2 regions of the Mucilaginibacter xinganensis genome follow, and region 1 is predicted to be linked to the other one. Evidence: riboswitches for the same ligand, from Rfam matches in the RefSeq annotation. Region 1 holds a riboswitch; the other holds the start of a gene.
What was found. Region 1 has a riboswitch for S-adenosylmethionine ahead of metH (methionine synthase). Riboswitches for the same ligand answer to the same signal wherever they lie in the genome.
Positions count from the first base shown of each region.

Region 1 (6,367 bases):
GGCGTTCAGTAGCATCCGGGCGGCGGTTCAGCAATACATCCTCCACCAGTTCCAGCAGGTCTTTCGGAATCTCCTGGTAAACCTCCAGCATCCCCGCGTTTACAATGCCCATGTCCATACCGGCTTTTATAGCATGGTAAAGAAATGCAGAGTGCATTGCCTCGCGCACGGTATTGTTGCCGCGGAACGAGAACGAAATATTACTTACCCCCCCGCTAACCTTGGCATGCGGCAGGTTTTGTTTTATCCAGCGGGTAGCCTCTATAAAGTCAACCGCGTAGTTGTTATGCTCTTCAAGCCCGGTGGCGACGGTTAAAATATTGGGGTCAAAAATAATGTCCTGCGGCGGGAAACCCACTTCGTTCACTAAAATGTCGTATGATCGTTTGCAGATCTCTATCCGGCGCTGTAACGAGTCGGCCTGGCCGGTTTCATCAAACGCCATTACCACCGTGGCGGCACCATAGCTCAGGATCTTGCGGGCCTGTTCCTTAAATTTATCCTCTCCTTCTTTTAACGAGATAGAGTTAACTATACCCTTCCCCTGGATGCACTTCAAACCGGCTTCAATAACCGTCCATTTTGATGAATCGATCATGATCGGCAATTTGGCGATATCCGGTTCTGAGGCCACCAGGTTTAAAAACTTAACCATTACCGCTTCCGAGTCAATCATGCCCTCGTCCATGTTAATGTCAATAACCTGGGCACCGCCTTCCACCTGCTGGCGGGCAACGGTTAAGGCTGCTTCATAATCTTCAGCCAGGATCAGTTTGGAAAACTTGGGCGAACCGGTAATATTGGTACGCTCGCCTACGTTCACAAAAATACTTTCAGGGGTTATGGTTACTGCTTCCAAACCGCTAAGGCGCATGTACGGCTCAATTTCCGGAATGCGGCGGGGCGGATATTTGGCAGCCTTTTCCGCAATACATTTAATGTGCTCCGGTGTTGTGCCACAGCAGCCGCCTACTATGTTAACCAGCCCGTTTTTTATAAAATCATCCACCTGGTGCGCGGTTTCGTGCGCGGTTTCATCATACTGGCCAAACTCATTGGGCAAGCCCGCGTTTGGATAAGCCGAGATATATACATTGGCTTTTTGGGATAGTTCCTGGATGTGCGGGCGCATTTCTTTAGCACCCAGCGCACAATTTAAACCTACCGAAAGCAGGTTGGCATGGCTTACCGAATCCCAAAACGCTTCAACCGTTTGGCCGGATAAGGTACGTCCTGACGCATCCGTAATGGTGCCGGAAATCATCACCGGCAAATGCCTACCCGATTCATTTGCATAACGGTTTATGGCAAATAAGGCGGCTTTTGCATTCAACGTATCAAATATGGTTTCCACCAGCAGCATGTCCGATCCGCCGTCAACCAATCCCCTAACCTGGTCATAATAGGCTCCGGCAAGGTCATCAAAAGTAACGGCACGGTACCCCGGATCATTTACATCCGGCGATAACGAGGCTGTACGGTTTGTGGGGCCAACAGCACCTGCAACAAAACGGGGCTTAGCCGGATTTTTAGTATTATATTCATCGGCAACCTCACGGGCAATCCGTGCGCCTTCATAGCTTAGCTCGTATGCCAGTTCTTCAAGGTTGTAGTCTGCCAGCGAGATCCGTTGTGTACTAAAGGTATTTGTTTCAATAATATCTGCTCCGGCATCAAGGTATTCGGCATGAATAGCTTTGATAATATCAGGACGGGTAATATTCAGCAGGTCGTTATTCCCCTGCAGGTCTGTATTATGATCACGGAAACGCTCGCCACGAAAATCAGCTTCCGTTAATTGGTACCGCTGGATCATCGTACCCATCGCACCGTCAATTACCAGGATGCGTTTCTCTAATTCTTTTCTAATATCCATATCGTTCAGTTGGCAGTTTTTAGTTGCCGGTTTGCTGTCAACAATCTGCAATTGCCTAAAGTAGAACAGGGACAATGATAACTGCCAACTGCTTACTTAAAACTGCAAACTGTAAAAAGCTTATCTCGAAAAGTCGGGTGTTAATTTGACTTTCGCTTATCTTTCCCGGGCCGTTTGGCTGCCGAGTAGAATGTAGCACCTTGTAAGTACAGGTTGCTAAGACATCGCAGGGTCTAATCCCTCCGTCTTTCTCCATAAGCAGCACAAAGATGCGCAATAAACAGCCAATTTGCAATAGGTTTTAGTTGTCATAGGATAAGAAAAAACAGCGCTAAAATCTGATCTCAATCGTTGGACAGGCCGACTTTACTAGTTTCTGCCATCAAAGATTCGCATTTATCACCTGCTGCAAAAAATCTCTTATATTGTCCCTGGCCCCTATTGACTGACTGATGACTTCACCATTTTTACCAATTACCATATGCACAGGTAATGCATTAGTTTGAAAGCTATCCGCCAGTTTCGGGGCATTATTTAGCACCCTGTAATTAAACTCCCGGCTTTTAAGAAACTTCACCAGGTTCTCTGTTTTATCGCCGGATAAAGCAATAAAAACCACGTTTGGCTGACTACTAAATTGCTTAACAAGCTTATTCAGCTCCGGCATTTCGGCAATACACGGCCCGCAACCTATACTCCATATATTTAAAACAACCAATTTGCCTTTAAAATCTGATAAATGCACCGGCTTTCCTGCTAAATCGCTTGCAGTAAAATCAGGAACCCGTTCTTCGGCAGTAGTTGATTGCGCACCGCTGGGTTTCAACGAAGTAACGAATTCGGCAAATGTTTTTTGCTTCAAACTGCAAAACGGGAATAACATTTTCATAGAATCAAGGGCCGCCAAAACCCCATATTTGTACAGCTTTCTATAATCTTCCATAGCAAGATTGGCATTTCCGGCTTGTTTATAAGCGTTTGCCCGCAATTGTAATAATAAAGGCATAAAATTCCCTTCAGCACTGCCACCTGTTAACAGCGCTATGCCGGCGGAGCTATTGGTAACTGCATCCTGATAGTTTTTGCGCGCCAAATCAATCTTAGCTAAATCCATATACATTAGTGGCACATCTTGCTGGTAGTGGCTATAGTTTAATCTGTACCGGTGATTGATGCCTCCGCTCTGGAAAAGCGCAATAGCTTTTTTGAGCATGCGCCCGGCAGAGTCAAGCTTCTCGTTCCGGTCAATATAGAGTTCCGGCATGCTGGTAAGAGCATAATAACTTACTTTATCGTTTTCATATTGTGGCAGCAAAACTTTTTCAAATGTTGCAACCGGGATCTTTCTGTCATCTTTAATATAATAGAAAACGTTTATATCACGGGAAATTCCGGCTTCGGGGTGTGCAATAAATATTTCTTTCAGCTTCGTCCTGATATCCTCTTCCACATCCTTTCGGCTGCTTTTATAATATTCGTAGTTGTAAATACTAAAAGCAAAGGCCGTTTCCTCATTTTCGGGAAATTTGCTAAAAAGCTGATACAAATATTTTTTTCCTTCGGCCAGGTTGCCGGTTTTGGCATTACCAATGCATAGCGCAGCTAAAAGACCCGCATCCGGGTGGTTACTGGCTTTAATTGATAAAGTCAGTTTTTTTATCAGCCCCTCAACCTGGGCCTTACCTGCGGCATGGTCTTTAATCATTGCTACTACATTGATAAATTTGGCCCAGGCTAAATAATTATCCGGGTAGTGCACTAATTCTTTCCGAAATATGCTATCCGGATTATCATCAAACAAAGCGGCCATGTAGGCACCCTCAACTTCGGTTTGATGATTTGGTTTATACACCAGTTTGTTAAATCCGGCTTTATCATCATCTTTATTTAAAGTATAAAATTCCACTTTAAATGAGGCAGCGCTAACAGGCAGTTTAAATTGCGCAGCCAACCTTCCGTTGGTGCCGGCCATTAAAACATGAAAGTTATTAGTGGCCCCATCACGCAAACAGGTAGTTATGCGGGCATAAACAGGCTCCCTGCCGTTAAGTGATGCGTTGGCGTCGGTACAATTATAGCCAATGGCGATTTCGTCAGTAACTGATGGTTTTTCCGGGCTGATGGTACTAACCTGGGCAATAACTGCCATTCTGAATCCAAACAGCGCGACAGTAATAAACAAATACTTTTTCATTTCTTTAAATTTTGGTTAAAGAAAATGCACCAGGCTTTTAAACTAAAATATTGTTGACCGGCTATTGCATATTAGAAGTTAAACAGGCTTGCAGAAGTATAAACCGTTTTTTTAGAATGTAGGATTGAATTCGTCAGGATAAAACCCAGGTTAATCAGCCCGAAATACGTATTGGTAATTAAAATTATTAAATCCAGCAGGAATTATATAGCTTCAAAAAATGAACCGTGCTAAAATATTTTGGGATAAATCATTTACCGACTGGCGGTATAGAATATTCCTGCATGCAGGCTTTTGGTTTTTTCTCCTGTTTTTTTGGATGGAGGAAAGCATAACACTTCGAATTACTCTACAGCAGCATTACTCTGTAAACCTTGTAGGTATAGGCTATTGCCTATTTTTATTTTATCCGCTTGTGTATGGCATAGTCCCTTTATTGCAAAAGCATAAATGGCTGTACGCCGCATTGCTGTTTTCAGTGTATTATGTTATCGCTATTGCGCTCCGCACTTATGAGGTAAGCCTTATTGTAAACTGGTATAACCTTAAACAAACCTGGGTTGTAGGTAACGATTTTTGGAAACGTTTGTATGGCGCTCATTTTAATCCGCTAGCTGTGGCAAAGGTTTTTTTCAGCAGCATTCCCAGCTTCCTTGAAGTGATATACATTCCCCTGGTTATTAAATTTATAAGATATGCATACCAATCTAACCTAAAGCAATCCTGGTTGGCAAAAGAAAACGCGCAATTGCAGTTATCAACATTAAAGGCCCAAATAAACCCGCATTTTTTTTTCAATACGTTAAATAACCTGCAATCGTACATCGTTCAAAACGAAAAAGAAAAATCTGTGGGCCTGCTTAACCAATTGGCAGATTTTATGCGCTCTTCGCTTTACGACTGCGAGGCCGAATACATCAGCATGACTCAGGAAATTGACCTCCTGAATAATTATATAGCCATTGAACGGATTAGATTTGATCAGCAGGCAGATATCGCTATACAACTTACAAACACTGATCCTTCTTACCTGGCTCCGCCTTTTATTTTTTTACCGTTTATTGAAAACGCATTTAAGCACGGTGGCTCATTAGCAACCGAACAGGTGTTTATTGAGATTGTGTTAGATAATAGCCCCGAAAAGGTAACCTTAAAAACCAAAAACCGCTTTCATAACCTGCCTGGAAAGCCTGGAATCGGGCTTCAGAATGTCAGAAAACGACTGAATTATTATTTCCCGGACAATTACACTTTGGCTGTAGACAAAAACAGTGACTTTTACAGCGTTAAACTTGAAATATGCAAACAGTTAATTTCCTGATTGCCGATGATGAACCCCAGGCCCGTAAGCTACTACAGGCCTATATGGCGGGCATAAGTAATTACAACCTGGTAAAACTTTGCGCAAACGCAATGGAAGCTTATGAAGCCCTTCATACTTCAAAAATTGATCTCATGTTTTTGGATATAAGAATGCCTATGGTATCAGGTACCGATTTTCTGCGTTCGCTAAAAAAACCGCCCATGGTTATTTTCACCACCGCCTATAATAAATACGCTATGGAAGGCTATGATTTAAACGTGATTGATTACCTTTTAAAACCAATATCACTACCAAGGTTAATGCAGGCGCTTGAAAAGGTGAATGACAAAATGCAAAAGCCTCTTGCTTCAGATGCGGGTCATCGGGCAAATTATTTGTTTATCAAGGTTGAAAATAAACTGGTTAAGATAATTCTTGACGATTTGCTATTAATAGAAAGCATGCAGAATTATGTAAAACTGCATTTTAAAGACAAAGTAATAGTAGCCCCTTACACCATGAAAGTAATGGAAAATATGCTGCCTGGAAATAATTTTTTAAGAGTGCACCGATCATTTATAGTTCCTGTAACAATCATTACTGCCGTAAACGGCAATACTATCGAAACCGGCTTTCAAAATATACCTATCGGTTTAAGCTTTAAAGATGCTGTGATGAATTATATTAAAAATGTGAATCGTTAGCGCCTCTTCAATTATTAGGCAGCTCTCACATTTTTTTATGCATATTAACCGGGTCTTTTTGTATCAAACCAGCTTTGCCTGCAAAACTGCAACTTCTTTAACTTTTAGCCGGGTGAGGACAGTATCAACATGAGGAATTGCCACGGCAACATTATATTCCATAAAAATGCCGGTAAAAAGCTAGCTTTTTACCGGCATGATATTAAAGCTATAAGCTGATTATCTTCTTCTGCCGAAAATACGCAGCAGCATAATAAACAGGTTGATAAAATCAAGATATAAGGTCAGTC
Region 1 covers NZ_CP022743.1:3,841,643-3,848,009, forward strand. Annotated here, with positions in the region: gene metH (methionine synthase) at 1-1,876, opposite strand, end outside; SAM riboswitch class I at 2,030-2,137, opposite strand; gene MuYL_RS16860 (TlpA family protein disulfide reductase) at 2,259-4,070, opposite strand; gene MuYL_RS16865 (sensor histidine kinase) at 4,291-5,391, shown strand; gene MuYL_RS16870 (LytR/AlgR family response regulator transcription factor) at 5,370-6,077, shown strand; gene MuYL_RS16875 (Bax inhibitor-1/YccA family protein) at 6,297-6,367, opposite strand, start outside.

Region 2 (6,367 bases), 940 kb from region 1:
AATATGACGAAATAATTGTAGCGGCGAAATATTTTACCTATCTCTATTGCGTTTCCATTAAACGTTTCCCACATTTAAAATTTAAAAATCACTTAAATTATTTATTTAAAAAAAGTATGAGCAGCCTTTTATTTCCCAATAAGCTTTTTTTTATAAAAAACCTGTTAATTACCTGCTGTTCAATTATGGCGTGCACAAACGCGGCCGCCCAAATAAAAAATCCCGGATTTGAATTAAAGAGTGATTCGTTAAATTCACTACCTGCAAACTGGATAATTAAACACCCTGATGGATTTGCAACTTCAATTGATGAAAATATAAAATTTGCAGGTGCAAGCTCATTTAGTATAAAAAGTATACAAAATGTTAATCCTGCTGAATACAGCATCTTTTCACAAACATTTGATATAAATATTGATCAGCTAAAGATCATCACATTTTCCGCCTATGTTAAAACTGAAAATATTAAGGGAACGGCAACTTTGTATTGCCAGGTAAAAGACGAGGATAACCGTGTTATAGGTACGCAAAATATTGATTCAAAAAGCGTAACCTCAACTAATAATGAATGGAATAAATACAGCATATCAATAGCTGTAAATAGTAATGCTAAAAAAATATTGGTTGGTGGTTATTTAATTGGTGAAGGTGCAGTTTGGTATGATGAATTCAGTATGGAGAATCTACAACTTCAAACCACACCGGCATCAAACGATGTTAAGCGATATATAAAAGAGTTTGCAGGCATTGTTAAAAAATACTCGATCTATACCAAAAAACTAAATTGGGCAGGTATTGATACTGACATTGACAAGCTCTCCGGCGGGATAAAAACCGTCGATGACGCTCAACTCTTAACCGCATATCTCATCAGCCAACTGCGGCTTGCGGGCGATAACCATTCTTTTGTTCAGTCAAAAGCAAGCGCGGTTAATTACGCAAAACAAAATGTAGATACAAGGCAGCCGTATGCAAAATTATTGCCCGGTAATATTGGTTACATATGGATGCCAGGCTTTGCGTCAACCAGCGATACTGCATCTGTCGCTTTCGCCGGAAAGATCCAGAAAATGATCAGTCACCTTGATACTGAGAATTACATTTCGGGTTGGATTGTTGATCTGCGACATGATAATGGAGGCAATATGCACCCCATGATTGCAGGACTTGGCCCAATAATTGGCCATGGCATATTAGGTTATTTTATTTCACCTGAAACCAATAAAAGTACACCATGGATGTATAAAGATGGAAAAGTAACCAATGGCGCTGCAACCACAGCAAACGTTTCAGATGCATACACTATTAAAAATTCCGGTGCTAAAGTAGCTGTTTTAACGGGGCCGGAAACAGCAAGCAGCGGAGAAATGACTGCCATTTGTTTTATCGGCAAGACCAATGCAAAGCTGTTTGGACAACCAACCGCCGGATATACAACCGCTAACCGGGGATTTAAATTGTCGACAGGTGCTTATCTTTATTTGGCAAGCAGTTATGCGGCAGATAGAAATAAAAAGGAGTATTTGGGTAAAATAGAGCCCGATGTGATTATAAAAGAAACCAAAGAAAATGGTGACGATGCAACCATAAGGGCGGCTAAAGAATGGATTGAAAGCAAATAGTGTCAGGAACCCGGTTCTTCGGTCGCGCCCGATGCTTCCTTCCGGTTGTTTAACCATGCGCTCACGTAAATATTAGCATAATATAAGCCAAAAACCAGCATGGCTCCTACTAGGGCGCCATCAAAATAAGGCTTCAGCGAAAGATAGGCTGATGAGAAAAAGTATTTACTTACAAAGTTTATTACTGATATAACAAGCAGTACTACAGATGCCAGGGGGATGCGTCCTATTTTCATTTTTAACTATTGTTTAATCAAATTTATGATTTTATACCTAAATGTAAAACATTAAGTTTGTCAAAATTTATTCCTAATGAAGATCGAAACTATCGCCATCCACGCCGGTAACCATGTTGACGAATCGTCTAAAGCAGTAATTCAGCCCATTGTTTTATCTACCACCTTTGAGCGGGCGGCTGACGGCACTTACCCCGGCGGGCATATCTACAGCCGGTCGAGCAATCCCAATCGTACGCTGCTGGAAAATGTGCTGGCCAAATTGGAAGGTGGTGCCGATGCTGCTTCATTTTCATCCGGCAATGCTGCTGGTATGGCGGTTTTTCAATCCTTAACACCGGGAACCCATATTATAGCGCCCGACGATATGTATCATGGTTTGCGCAATCAGCTCAAAACGCTTTTTGCGGGGATCCTGACCTTTGATTTTATAGATGTAAATAACCCTGAAACATTACAAAGCCACATCAGGCCCGAAACAGGTTTAATCTGGATTGAAACGCCATCAAATCCCTTGCTGAAAATAACTGATATAAGAAAAGTGGTTGCCATAGCAAAGGCAAAAGGCATAAAAGTTGCCTGCGACAATACCTTTGCAACCCCCATCTGCCAGCAGCCACTGGCATTGGGTGCTGACCTGGTAATGCACTCCGCCACCAAATATTTTGGCGGGCACAGCGACCTGATGGGCGGCGCACTGGTAACCAAAGAAAACAGCGACTGGTGGTCAAAGATCCGCCAGGTGCAGGGAATGGGCGGCGCTATCCCTTCGCCGATGGATTGTTACATGCTCACCCGCAGCATAAAAACATTGCCTTACCGCATGCGCGGGCATGTACATAATGCACAATTGCTGGCTGAATTTTTAGAAAAACATCCTAAAGTGGAAGCGGTAATGTATCCGGGTTTACCTTCCCATCCGCAACATGCAATAGCAAAAGAACAGATGTCTGCCTTTGGCGGCATGCTTTCATTCACCTTAAAGGGCGGCGAAGCTGAAGCCCGCAGCGTAATAAACGGGTTGAAGATCTTTACCCGTGCAACCAGCCTGGGCGGTGTTGAAAGTTTAATAGAACACCGCGCCACCGTTGAAGGCCCTGATACTAAGACGCCTTTTAATTTATTAAGGGTATCTGTTGGATTAGAGCACATTGATGATTTAATTGCTGATCTGGAACAGGCGCTGGCTTAGTTAATTAGCGTTTGGTGATTAGAGATCAGATAAGAAAAAGAGGCGGGTATTTGCCCTGGTTTTCTATCCAAAACCTTTCGCCTTTTACCTTTTGCGCTTCACCTCTCACTCCAAAAGAAAATTAAATTTGGAAAACTCATTTTTATCGTCTTATATTTGCAATAATATTTGGTAGTAATACCATTGATCATTACCTCCGCAAAGGGTTTTGATTTATAAAGAAGCGGCGAGAGATCAGGCTCAATTACCCGCTGGCAACCCTTCAAAATTGAAGAAGGTGCCAATTCCTGCCCCGGTAAATACCCCGGGAAATATAAATTAACAACCATGAAAAGTTTGATTTACACCATTTTCCAAAACATCTTTAAGGCTCCCGAAACTACAGCTATACTATATATTTATAGTCCGTCAAAAGGCTATATGTGTATGTGTTGCTGCTGCTAAGCCCTAACACGTTTTATTTTTCTTATCCCTGAAAATGGACGTGACTCACAAGGCGATTTGTATCCCGTTGTGAACCAACAATCAACAAATTTCATAAAAATTTAAATCTTAAAAACATGTCATCTGCCAATTTAAAATTTGAAACTTTGCAACTGCACGCAGGCCAGGAAGTTGATCCTACAACAGGTTCACGCGCTGTGCCGCTTTATCAAACTACTTCTTACGTATTTAAAAATGCGGAACACGGTGCCAACCTGTTTGCTTTGAAAGAGTTTGGCAACATCTACACCCGCCTAATGAACCCTACTACCGATGTTTTTGAAAAGCGGATAGCGGCGCTTGAAGGTGGTGTTGCAGCTTTGGCAACCGCATCTGGCCAGGCCGCCCAATTTATTGCGCTGAATAATATCCTGCAGGCAGGTGATAATTTTGTAACCTCACCATTTCTTTACGGCGGCACTTACAACCAGTTTAAGGTTGCTTTTAAACGCCTGGGTATTGATGCGCGCTTTGCAAAAGATGATACCGCTGAAAGTTTTGAGCCTTTAATTGACAGCAAAACGAAAGCCATTTACCTGGAGAGCATTGGCAACCCGGGATTTAATATTGCTGATTTTGACAAAGTATCGGCCTTAGCGCAAAAACACGACCTGCCTTTAATAGTTGACAATACTTTTGGTGCGGGCGGCTACCTGTTTCGCCCTTTGGAACACGGCGCCCATGTAGTGGTTGAATCAACCACAAAATGGATTGGCGGGCATGGCACCAGCATTGGCGGTGTTATTGTTGATGGCGGTAACTATAACTGGGGCAACGGCAAGTACCCGCAGTTTACTGAACCGTCCGAAGGCTATCATGGGTTGATTTTTGCCGATGTGTTTGGCATTGGCGGTCCTTTTGGCAATATCCAGTTTATTATCCGTGCCAGAGTTGAAGGCTTGCGCGACTTTGGCCCTTCGCAATCACCATTTAACTCATGGCTGAATATCCAGGGATTGGAAACACTTTCATTACGTGTTCAGCGCCATGTGGATAACACGCTGGAACTGGCGAAATGGCTGGAGGCCCACCCACAGGTTGAAAAAGTCAACTACCCGGGCCTTCCCTCATCTCCGCACCATGCCCTTGCAAAAAAATATTTAAAGAACGGATTCGGTGCCGTATTAACTTTTGATGTTAAAGGCAGTAAAGAAAAGGCAAGCCAACTGATTGACAGTTTGCAACTGGTAAGCCACCTTGCAAACGTGGGCGACGCTAAAACACTGATCATTCAGCCTTCAGCAACCACGCATCAGCAGTTGTCTGACGAGGAGCAGCTATCAGCCGGCGTTTTACCAAATTCTTTACGTGTAGCTGTAGGATTGGAACATATTGATGATATAAAAGCAGATTTTGAACAAGCCTTCGCAAAAATAAAGGCTTAGTAATTAGTATAGTTTTTTTTAAAGTGATATAGTACGTTATTAAGGGATTAGCTGCGCTAAACAGTGCGGCTAGCCCATAATAACAAAAGCAAAAATGAGCGTAGAAATATTTAAATACAATAAGCCCTTTGAACTCGAATCGGGCAAACAGCTAAACGAACTTGAAATAGGTTTTAACACCTATGGAACGCTTAATAAAAACGCGGATAATGTGGTTTGGGTATGCCATGCCCTTACTGCAAATTCCGACGTTTTTGACTGGTGGAAAGGCTTATTTGGTGCCGGCAGCTACTTTAATCCCGATGAATATTTTGTGGTATGCGCAAATATCCTGGGTTCACCTTATGGTACAGTTAATCCTTTAAGTATAAACCCTGTAACAGGCCAGCCTTATTACCTTTCATTTCCCGAATTTACCGTTCGCGATATTGTTAAAGCACACAGCCTGCTTGCGGAATACCTGGGAATTAAAGACATTAACATCCTGATAGGTGGATCGTTAGGCGGCCAGCAAGCTGTTGAGTGGGCAATTAGTGAGCCCGCTAAAATTAAAAACCTCATCATTATTGCGTCAAATGCTAAACATTCGCCATGGGGCATTGCATTTAACGAGTCGCAGCGTTTGGCCATCAGCGCCGACCGCACTTTTTATTCAAACACGCCGGATGGCGGAAGCAAAGGATTGAAGGCCGCAAGGAGTATTGCCCTGCTGTCTTACCGTAATTATAAAACTTATGGCATAACGCAGCAGGAAGATGACGATCATATCACCGGCAACCACAAGGCCGCATCATACCAGAATTACCAGGGCGAAAAACTGGTTAACCGCTATAACGCCTACAGTTACTGGTATCTTTCAAAATGTATGGATTCGCACAACGTTGGCCGCAACCGGCATGGCGTTGAAAAAGCATTGAGCCTTATCAAAGCCCGCACCCTGGTTATCGGTATAAAATCAGATGTTTTGTTCCCGATTGAGGAGCAGCAATACCTGTTCAGGCATATTCCCAAATCGGCCTTAGCCGAACTAGATTCATTTTACGGACACGATGGATTTTTAATAGAAACAGAAGCATTAACAAATATTATTACATCGTTTTTTAAAACAGATGTAAAAGGAAAAATTATTGAATTACAACGCACAGCGTAATGAGTAAAAAATTAAACATAGGGCTATTTGGCTTTGGCGTGGTTGGCCAGGGATTGTACGATATTATAAAAACCAAGCATTTGAACCTGGAGATTGTAAAGATCGCCATAAAAGACGCGCATAAACAGCGCTCGCTTCCATCACAGTTATTTACAACAGACAAAGATGAGCTGCTGAACAACCCGGAGATCAACACCATTGTTGAGCTCATAAACGATACAGAAGCTGCATTCGAAATTGTTTCAAGAGCTTTAAGTTCCGGTAAAAATGTAGTGTCGGCCAGTAAAAAAATGATCGCG
Region 2 covers NZ_CP022743.1:2,904,231-2,910,597, reverse strand. Annotated here, with positions in the region: gene MuYL_RS12795 (S41 family peptidase) at 186-1,622, shown strand; gene MuYL_RS12790 (hypothetical protein) at 1,625-1,858, opposite strand; gene MuYL_RS12785 (trans-sulfuration enzyme family protein) at 1,935-3,050, shown strand; SAM riboswitch class I at 3,261-3,370, shown strand; gene MuYL_RS12780 (O-acetylhomoserine aminocarboxypropyltransferase/cysteine synthase family protein) at 3,611-4,918, shown strand; gene MuYL_RS12775 (homoserine O-acetyltransferase family protein) at 5,013-6,068, shown strand; gene MuYL_RS12770 (homoserine dehydrogenase) at 6,068-6,367, shown strand, end outside.
Region 2: another riboswitch for S-adenosylmethionine. It lies ahead of MuYL_RS12780 (O-acetylhomoserine aminocarboxypropyltransferase/cysteine synthase family protein); the one in region 1 lies ahead of metH (methionine synthase).